3 regions of the Methylophaga sp. F-2 genome follow, and region 1 is predicted to be linked to each of the others. Evidence: riboswitches for the same ligand, from Rfam matches in the RefSeq annotation. Region 1 holds a riboswitch; each other region holds the start of a gene.
What was found. Region 1 has a riboswitch for cyclic di-GMP ahead of AC13DA_RS00975 (hypothetical protein). Riboswitches for the same ligand answer to the same signal wherever they lie in the genome.
Positions count from the first base shown of each region.

Region 2: it holds a riboswitch for cyclic di-GMP, as region 1 does, so the genes downstream of both, AC13DA_RS12750 (hypothetical protein) here and AC13DA_RS00975 (hypothetical protein) in region 1, are expected to answer to the same signal.
Region 3: it holds a riboswitch for cyclic di-GMP, as region 1 does, so the genes downstream of both, AC13DA_RS07535 (autotransporter outer membrane beta-barrel domain-containing protein) here and AC13DA_RS00975 (hypothetical protein) in region 1, are expected to answer to the same signal.

Region 1 covers NZ_JBSXOF010000010.1:29,224-32,507, forward strand. The annotation lists gene AC13DA_RS00970 (methyl-accepting chemotaxis protein) at 1-932, opposite strand, end outside; cyclic di-GMP riboswitch class I at 1,351-1,435, shown strand; gene AC13DA_RS00975 (hypothetical protein) at 1,453-2,133, shown strand; cyclic di-GMP riboswitch class I at 2,450-2,532, shown strand; gene AC13DA_RS00980 (hypothetical protein) at 2,546-3,040, shown strand.
Region 2 covers NZ_JBSXOF010000019.1:721,915-725,198, forward strand. The annotation lists gene AC13DA_RS12745 (molybdopterin-containing oxidoreductase family protein) at 1-1,693, opposite strand, end outside; cyclic di-GMP riboswitch class I at 1,918-1,996, shown strand; gene AC13DA_RS12750 (hypothetical protein) at 2,031-2,531, shown strand; gene AC13DA_RS12755 (YqaA family protein) at 2,661-3,101, shown strand; gene AC13DA_RS12760 (hypothetical protein) at 3,154-3,284, opposite strand, start outside.
Region 3 covers NZ_JBSXOF010000018.1:104,404-107,687, forward strand. The annotation lists gene AC13DA_RS07535 (autotransporter outer membrane beta-barrel domain-containing protein) at 85-1,464, opposite strand; cyclic di-GMP riboswitch class I at 1,484-1,563, opposite strand; gene AC13DA_RS07540 (alpha/beta hydrolase) at 1,733-2,569, shown strand; gene AC13DA_RS07545 (helix-turn-helix domain-containing protein) at 2,566-3,284, opposite strand, start outside.

The sequences.
Region 1 (3,284 bases):
TCGGTTGATGAATGACTGAATTGTTGTTTCAATTCTTCAAGTTTATCAATGGTTTTAAAAATAATATCTTCACCTGTCGAGGATAACTTTTCTGTCTCCAGTGATATTGTATAGGCTGTGTTAGCGGCCGCTTTTTCTTCCTCGGAACGGCGAACTTTTTCAGTAATGTCAGTGGCAAATTTAATGACTCGATAGGGCTTGCCATTACTATCGAATATAGGGTTATAGGTGGCTTCCAACCAAACAGCAGATTGATATTTATTTATCCGTTTAAAATTGTCTGCAATAAAACGTCCCTCATTCAATTGTTCCCAGAACTTGGCATATTCAGGACTTTTTACATAGTCTGAGTCACAAAAAATTCTATGGTGCTGTCCTTTCACTTCATCAAGCTTATATCCCATAAGGCTCAGAAAATTTTGATTGGCATTGGTGACACGACCTCCCATATCAAACTCTATGATAGCCATTGAACGATCGATTGCAGATAGCAAACTATCATTACTACGAGAATGTTCTACACGTTCGGTCACATCGTTAGCAATCTTAAAAATTTTAACGACACGGCCTTCACCATTTTTTATTGGGAAATAATTGGCTTCCAGCCATATATCATGGCCGTTTTTATGCTTGCGTAATACTTCCCCTGAAAAATACTCACCGTTCTTTAGATGCTTCCAAAAATCTTTATATCGGGAAGATTCAACTTCGGATTTATCGCATAACAGTTGATGATGCTGTCCTATCAGTTCAGAAGAGGAATAACCTGTTACCCGAGAAAAATTGTCGTTTACTGCAGTGATGATACCTTCAGGTGTGAACTCAATAATGGCGAGTGATGACTGCATTGCGGTGAAAATCTCCAGCAAGGGAGTGAGTTCGTTTTTTAATACCGCATTCTCGGTGATTAACTGCTTTGTTTTACCAAACATGTCTTTTTTTCGCCTCTTTGCAAATAGTGTGCAATTTAATTGTATGCATCTTATATCGGCAGTGAAAAGTAAAAGTTAACTGCTTTTATACGAAAGCATGATGTCTATCACGTTACTGGTAAGTTAATGATCTTAATGGGGGGTACTGACTTTTGCATTTCAAACACGGTGGGTGGATATGGGTAAATTGTGTTCTTCCGAGTGAGGATTAAGTTATTTTTCACTTATGCTGAAAACGTATCGAATTTTCCTCTATAAGCATTGTGTTGAGGAAAAATGGAATGTCTTTTTTTAATAAATTAGTACCAAAGTACAATGTAATTTTTAATTAATTAAGGCGAGTTAATAGTGCGCAACTGATTGTTGGTGGTTACCTGTTGCGAAATTAAATAGTTATATTATTATTTCATCGTGTTCAACACATTAACGCCAAACCTGATGTGAGTCAGGGACGGAAAGCCTACAGCTGTATATTGAAGTCTTGACAGGGCTGGGTTGCAAAATTATTGGGATATGGGACATGTATAAAAAATTTTTTGCAACAACCCTTGCTCTGTCAGCATCGATGTTAACGATATCGGCTCATGCTGCAAATATTGGCTGGACAGACTGGACAAAAACAAGTCAAAAAACTGCATCTGGAACCATGGCGTTTGGTAGTGACAATGTCAGTGTTGGTTTTAGCTCAAGTTCTGATGCTTATTTCATAGAATCGGGAGCGACAGATAATTGGTGGGGTAATGCCTACACCAAGGGGACGGTTAGCAATCTTCCATCATCACGTGAAATTATCGGTTTGAGTACCGATGGTACAGTAGAAATAAAATTTTCAGAAACAGTGCTGAATCCTTACATTGCCCTTGTCAGCTGGAACGCAAATAATGTTGATTTTGGTGATACAAAAATTAAATTTGATAGTACTGGTTTAGGGAAGTACGGTTCGGGATCACCCACCCTGTATTCTGACGGTACTGGATTTACTACCTCTAATTTTGCCGAGCTACATGGAGTGATTATTCTTGAAGGGTTATTTGACTCGTTCAGTTTTACTCATACAAGTGAAGGCTGGCATGGCTTCACCGTAGGTGCCGCAGGCATCGCGCCTGTGTCGGAAGTGCCTATTCCAGCGGCTGCATTTATGTTTGCTCCGGCTTTGCTTGGTTTTATGGGACTTCGCCGTAAAGCCAAACAAGCTGCATAATCAATCAATATATACTGGCTTTTTTGTCCCTGATTGTCCGGCCATGACAAGCTGGTTATCGAACATATCTTGCCTAACTCCACATAGTCTTACTTAATCTGAACTTAATTAGAGATATGTTGACGTGAGTTAATATTCTCTTTGAACATTTTTTTGACTCAATTTTTACTATGAATTTAAAGTCAATTTTTAAAAAAATCATACTTAAGGATGATTTTTTTTCTAATTCAATTTAAGTAACCTGTTAACAACAGAATATAAGTGTTCATCTGTTACTCGCCATAGCAAGTTAACTTTAATTTATTAATTTTGTTCAACATATTATCGCCAAACCTGATGTGAGTCAGGGACGGAAAACCTACAGCTGTGCATTAGTGGCATCAGGGCTGGGCTGCATGAAATGGAGATTTTTATGAAAAAAATAGTGTGGATGCTATTAAGCCTGGGTTTATTGACGTTATCTCTGACAGCTTCTGCTGCGACTGTTGTTAAAGCTAATTTTGATGCAGGATGGCCGACTTATGACGGTGGTGAATTTACGTTTTCTGGGAATTTTGTGGGAGAAGATCTGAATAACGACGGCGTATTGTCTTTCGGAGAGTTTTCCGTATTTAACTGGAGCTCTGCTTATAACTCATACACATTATCTGACCTGTTTGATACTGGCGATATTGTCATTAGCACACAAACTTGGTTGGCTAATGGCATAAGCTGGGTTGGAGCAGACGATTTAGCTTACATAACTTGGGATGACAGAGGACAATCGATAAATACTAACATCCTGGGTGAAGTTCGCTTTACTTCTTTCGAAGTTTCTGCGGTTCCTTTACCACCAGCTGTCTTGCTGTTTGCACCTGCACTACTGGGTTTTATGGGCTTACGCCGTAAAGCAAAACTAGCTGTCTAATTAATTTCAGTATTTCAAACGTTTAAAGCCGTCATAGAGTGACGGCTTTTTTGTCTGTTTAAAATCACGTTGAGCTAAAACACATAATCCAGACTAATTTGACCAGTGGCGTATCGCGTTTTAGTGATGATGACTCAGAAACAATATTGAGTTTTAGGCTTCAGGCTTATCGCTGTTATAATGCCTGCCCAATGTCCCCGTAGCTCAGCAGGATAGAGCGTCCCCCTCCTAAATCCTCCAGAGC
Region 2 (3,284 bases), on a different contig from region 1:
CGCCTGGCTGGAAACCGTCATACATTTGCCTGAAAGGTCCAGCAACAAAATTTGTGGCTCCTTTTATTTCCAGCTCGCATTTACCACTGGGCGTGGGGAAATTTCCATTGCGGTGAGGAGCACGATCATCTTTGGTACCTACCTTTAATTTGGCAAAACCATGTTCGCGTAAATAAGCTAAATCGATACCATCACAAGCCGGTGATTCCCAGTCAACATAGTTCTCCAGACACTCGCTATCTGACCAGCTAAAGTTTTCTTCTTGGTAGCCCATTCTGGCTGCCAGACGTCTGAATATCTCATTATTGGGAATAGCTTCGCCCGGCGAATCAACACATTTTTCGTTATAGGTCAGATATAAGTGCCCCCATGACAGCACCATATCTTCCATCTCAGCCCCCATAGAAGCAGGCAGCACGATATCAGCATAAGAAGCCGTATCAGAAAGGAAATGTTCAGCCGACACCAGAAACAGATCTTCCCGCATCAAACCTTGAACAATCTTGTCAGTTTCTGCTGCTTGCGTGACAGGATTCGCATTCCAGCACATCATAGATTTAATCGGTGTATCAAGCCCCAACTCACCCGTTAGTGCTCGACCAAGTTGTATTGCATTCACCACTGGCGTGCCTTCCGGAATCAGATCTGGACGCGAGATGACATCAAATTTATAAGGATGCTCCCATACCGGGAACTGCAAAGCACCACCGCCAACATGCCGCCATGCACCGGTTAAAGCTGGCAAACAAGTAATAGCACGGATGGCCTGACCACCACCGTAGTTACGTTCAACTGCTACCCCAAGGCGAATTGCCGCAGGTTGGCTAGTGGCAAACTCACGGGCAAATTGACGGATATCATCCGCAGCTATGCCTGTGATAGTGGCAGCCCATTCGGGTGTTCTGGTCTTGGCTCTATCTGCCAAGGCATCAAAGCCAACGGTGTAGTTGTCGATGTAGTCCTGATCCTGTAAACCTTCTTCAATGATGACATGCATCATCGCCATCGCTAATGCACCATCGGTACCGGGTTTTGGTGCGATATGCCAGTCAGCCTCTTTAGCTGTTTTGGATTTATACGGATCAATCACCACCACTTTGGCACCATTTTTCTGTGCATCTTTCACGATATGCCAATGGTGAATATTGGTGCTAACCGAGTTACAGCCCCAGATAACGATGTATTTAGAATGAATAAAACTCTCGGGATCGACACCTGCCGTCGGCCCTACGGTCAATAACCAAGCGGTACAAGAACCTTCGCCACAAAACGTACGCTCACAGACGGTCGCCCCCATTTTGTTAAAGAAAGCATCGCCCCCGTTTAAGCCATGAACTAAGCCCTGATTCCCTAAATAGCTATAAGGCAAAATGGCATGCGGACCTTGCTCTGCAATAATCGCTTTCCAGCGGCTAGTGATTTCATCTAAAGCCTCATCCCAGCTAATTCGCTCAAACTGTCCACTGCCCTTAGGTCCTGTTCGTCGCATCGGATACAACAGACGATCCGGATGGTAGTGACGCTTTTCATAGTCTTTGAGTTTGACGCATAAGCCGCCACGCGTCATCGGATGTTCTTTATTGCCTTTGACTGAAGTTAATTGACCGTTTTCCACCTCATAGACCATCGAACAGGTATCCGGACAATCATGTGGACAGCCTCCATGATGCGTCGTTTTTAGTACGCTTGCCATATTGCTCTCTCCTCTCTGATATGTATTTTTTTATTATTATTTTCAGACTATACACCAGTTTAAAACGGGAAATATGCCCGTTAATTTACTCAAGATAATTGATAGAAATTTTATTTAAATCAATTACTCACTCTGACATTTTCTTGTAATAGAGCCTCTATACACTTAGCCGCGGATGAATAATTAACCACTTGAGCAATTGAGTGGTTTATCACTTTCATCCTTTTAATCAAAGCCAAACTCGTCGTGAGGCGGGGTCGGAAAGCTACAGGTCTTCCAAGTGAAGATGGCTGGGTTGCATTGCTTGTTTTTTCACTCTAAACATAAGGGAATTTTTATGAAAAAAGCGATGCTATTTGTCATAGCACTATTTTTCTCTGTTGCGGCTAATGCAGCAACACTTAACTTAACAAAAGGTGACTCAGCTTTCACCAACAATGCTAGTCAGGAAATTGATCTTGCTAGTGGTAGTACAGTATTAGCAAGTGGGACTACAGGTAATGGCGCATGGGAATCTTCGTTCAGTTTATTTACTAATGACGCAACACCAGTAGTTATTGAATGGTCATTTAATCCAGAGTCTAATCTTGATAATGCAACTATTGCATTTGGTGTTTTAGGTGGTGCTATTCAAAATTTCAACATTACTGGTGATTTCAGTTTCACAGCGATATTAACTGCAGGTCTGACATATGTGTTGGATATCTATGACGCAACGGGTAAAGCTTTAAATTACAGCCTATCAGTTTCAGCAGTACCTGTTCCTGCAGCACTTTTCTTATTCGCACCAGTTTTATTAGGTTTCTTAGGCTTTCGTAAAAAAGCGATTGCAGCCTAAACCCATCTTTAGAAAATCACCGTTCAATATTGGGGAGCTTCGGCTCCCTTTTTTTATGTATGATTCAATATTTCCTAGGAGAGTATCAGTTTGACTTCTCCACCATCACGCCATCGAGTAACCGCCTGAATGGATTATTTTGTTAGCTTGGGTTATCCCGGTCTCTTTATCTCAGCCTTTTTATCTGCAACACTACTGCCACTTAGCTCTGAATTGGTTCTGAGCACACTATTAATCAAAGGACTATCACCGAGTTTGCTCATCACCACAGCCACCGTGGCAAATGTGCTTGGCTCAATGCTGAATTATGCTTTAGGTTATTGGGCCAGTTCTGCAGTCATAAAAAAATGGTTACGGATATCAGAAAGCGATATTAGAAAAGCGGAAAACCGGTTTAAGAAATATGGCCTTATTTCCCTGTGTTTTGCCTGGTTGCCCATCATTGGTGATCCATTAACTGTTATGGCAGGTCTCATAAAAATACATCTAGGCTGGTTTGTCGTGTTAGTCACAGCAGGTAAGTTGATTCGCTATATTGTCATCAGTCAGGTAGCACTGTCACTAAATTAAAAAACCCCGTTTCAGAGACTGAAACAGGGTTTTAACTGGGTTACACTTTTATTCAATGATGATGTGGATGACCGATATCCTCACCTTCACTATTATAAAAACCGGATGGACCATGGTCGATATACCCCTGGTTAATCATCTTCGCAATAAATGGATCGGATTCACTATCACCAATATCGGCAT
Region 3 (3,284 bases), on a different contig from region 1:
TATTCAGGGCCAGTTTAAACACGAAAAAAGATGTTTAAACTGGCCCTGAATTTTATCGGTTTTGCTTAACTTTATATGTGATGTTTATGCAACTAAACTCGCATTACGACGCAAACCCAAAAAGCCGAATAAGACCGGTGCCAACAAGAAAAATGCGGCAGGAATAGGCACAGCGTTCACAGCCTGACTTACAACAAGATTCGCAAAGGTATCGCCAAATACCACTTCAAAATTAAAACCACTTATCGCCGGTAAAATAATGCTGTCAAAACTACCGACAATGCTGGCAAAGGTCAGGAAGTTAAATGTACCTTCTTGCACATCATCACCAATAAACTCAAAGCTTAATAAACCAGCTAGTGAAGCGACACCCGAAATATCCAGCAGATCGGAGTGCGTTTCATCAAACTCCACAACCATCGAACCAAATTCACCTTGCGTGTAATTACCATTAATCGTCATCGTACCGATAGAGTTACCAGCGGTCAGACTGGCATAGTTGTCATACCCGGTACCATTTACCGTCACATGGCTGTTAATGGTGCCGGTTCCTGACAAGTTACCCCCATTAATATTGACGCTGGTTTGGCTCATGACACCATTATTGATGGTTTGACCTGCGGTTTGAGTGTAATCACCACCCCAGGCACCACTACCGACCAATTTCGCTTTTTCATTATTAATAAACGTGCCAGTGTTAACGAAGGCGTTCTGGTTATATATCGATTTATTATTCGTCATCACACCATTGTTCACCACGGTGTCATTAATAGCATTGGTCAAGACATAGTTATTCGTCATTGAACCCTGATTAATTAAGCGACCTGCGTTAGTGAATGTGCCCTCATTATTCAGCGTGCCATTATTCACCAGGGTAGAATCAATGTAGTTATTTAATTTACCCGCCCGGCTGTTGGTCAAAATGCCATTATTAGTAACAGTCCCGCCTCTGTAACTCGATAAAGTACCGGTATTGGTGAGAATATCGTTATTGGTCAACTGTCCGTTATTGCTAAAGGTGCCCTGATTCAGAAATTCAGCCTGATTATCAATTTGGCCATCATTGATCCATCTGCCACTTTTATTCTCTATATAGCCTGTATTGGTAATCTGACCACTTGCTGCATTATTCAAATCACTGACATGCGTGGTCAGGCTTCCCGTGTTTAGCAAGATGCCAGAATTATTTAAATCACTGTATTTACCATAAAAAGTACCATTATTAATAAAGGTACCCTGATTAGCTAAAACAGGATCTACAGAAAAAGGCCAGCCTATCACTGACAACTCACTATCATTTTGAAACTGTGTTCCGGACACAATGCTTGTCGTGGCATCATCAATCGTTAAAGGCGAAGTGTTTATTCCAGATAAAACACCATCAGCACTGGCGGCAGCGCTTAATAGGAGTGATGATGTAAATAAGGTCGTGAATAAAGAACGTTTTAGAAATTGAGTATGCATGTTCTGAGTCTCTCTCGGTCTATGTAACTCAGCCACCTTAAGAGCTTAAGGTCTGTAGCTTTCCGTCCTCAGCTCACGCTGAGTTTGGCAATAATGATATGGGCATCCAACCCAGCCAGGATTGATGATATAGAGACAGCTACAACGGCACTATCCGATTTTCGCAAACGTATAAATTAATGAGAGACGGGCATTAAGGATAATATTTTCTGACTCGTATATGATGTGCTTTCACATACCTAAGATGGAATAATAAGGGATAGCTATTTTGGTTTTTCGTTACTTTATTTGCCTGCTTTTTTTGATATTACAGGCCTGCTCATCCATACCCACCACACAAAACCGCACTGATACGGCAGTTCGTTTAGCTCAGCTCAATGGCTGGCAATCCCAGATCATCACTACAGCCTCATTTAACTTGCAAAGCTTTATCCCTGAAAAAATCTCACCGTCCAAAGAGTTAACCATTTACATAGAAGGTGATGGTTTAGCCTGGTTGAGTCGACGAAAAAAGTCTTCAGATCCGACCCCTATCGATCCATTAACACTCAAGCTCGCACTCCTCGATAACCATGCCGTCTATCTGGCCCGCCCATGCCAATATGTGTGGTCTGGAGGCTGTGAACAGCATCTGTGGACTTCAGCCCGCTTTTCTCCTGAGGTATTACAAGCGATGAATCAAGCCGTGGATAAGTTAAAAGCCCAATATCAGGCTTCTTCTTTACGGCTTATTGGTTACTCTGGTGGGGGTGCTGTCGCGACGTTATTAGCGGCTAAGCGAGACGATGTTTCTCAGTTAGTCACTGTGGCAGGTAATATTGATACTGATTACTGGACGACATTACAGCATATTTCACCGTTAACAGGCTCATTAAATCCAGCAGACCAGTGGCCTTCATTACAGGCCATTCCACAAATTCATTTTGTGGGGAGTGAAGATAAGATCATGCCCGTTGCTGTGGCTAATGCATACCAGCAACATTTTCCTCAATCAAAACGCCCCACTGTAAGAGTAATCACCGGTATGACTCATCATTGCTGCTGGGTTGAGCACTGGCCAGAGCTATTGCAGGAAATATCTGCCGCTAAGAAATCTGCCCCTTAATTAAATGCACGACGTAATGTCGCTGACGGTAGCTCGCCGAATAACTGTAGATAATCATTAGAAAACCGCCCTAAATGCCAAAAGTGCCAGTCGCTGGCTACTTGCGTCACCGTCATATTAATATCTGTAGGCCTGAGTAATTGGGATCGCACTCGATTTAATCTCAAGCGATAAAGGTAGGCATTAGGGGTGATGCCCATTACTTTTTTAAAGTGATATTGCAAGTTACGCTGACTGATACAGACATCTTTACAAATATCGATAATGGTTGGGCAAATATGACTGTCCAGCTTAGCGTGAATATAGTCGATAGCTAATCTCACTGATTTAGCCGCTCTTCGCCGTGCCACGACATCAGTTTCTTGCCCATCAAAAAGTAAGGATGAATCTAAAGATAGCAGCACATGTTCCATCACAGAAGTATTTAAATGTTTTTGCTGCTCTGGCTGACCGTCATCCGAAGACATCGCTGATAATTGATAAAGGTAATCAGTAAACAACTCTAACGGTTGTCGATTTACACCATCAAATACTAAAACACTGTCCACAGGCATTTCCCACTGCCGTGGATTCATGGCTCTGGCAGACTCAAGTAAAACCGACTGTTCAAATCGAAAATAAACCGTTTCAGCATTTCCCTCAGCCTGGATATCGACTTCAACATTAGCTGGCAAGAAAAATAGTGAATTCTCAAAGGCATTATATTCAGATACTC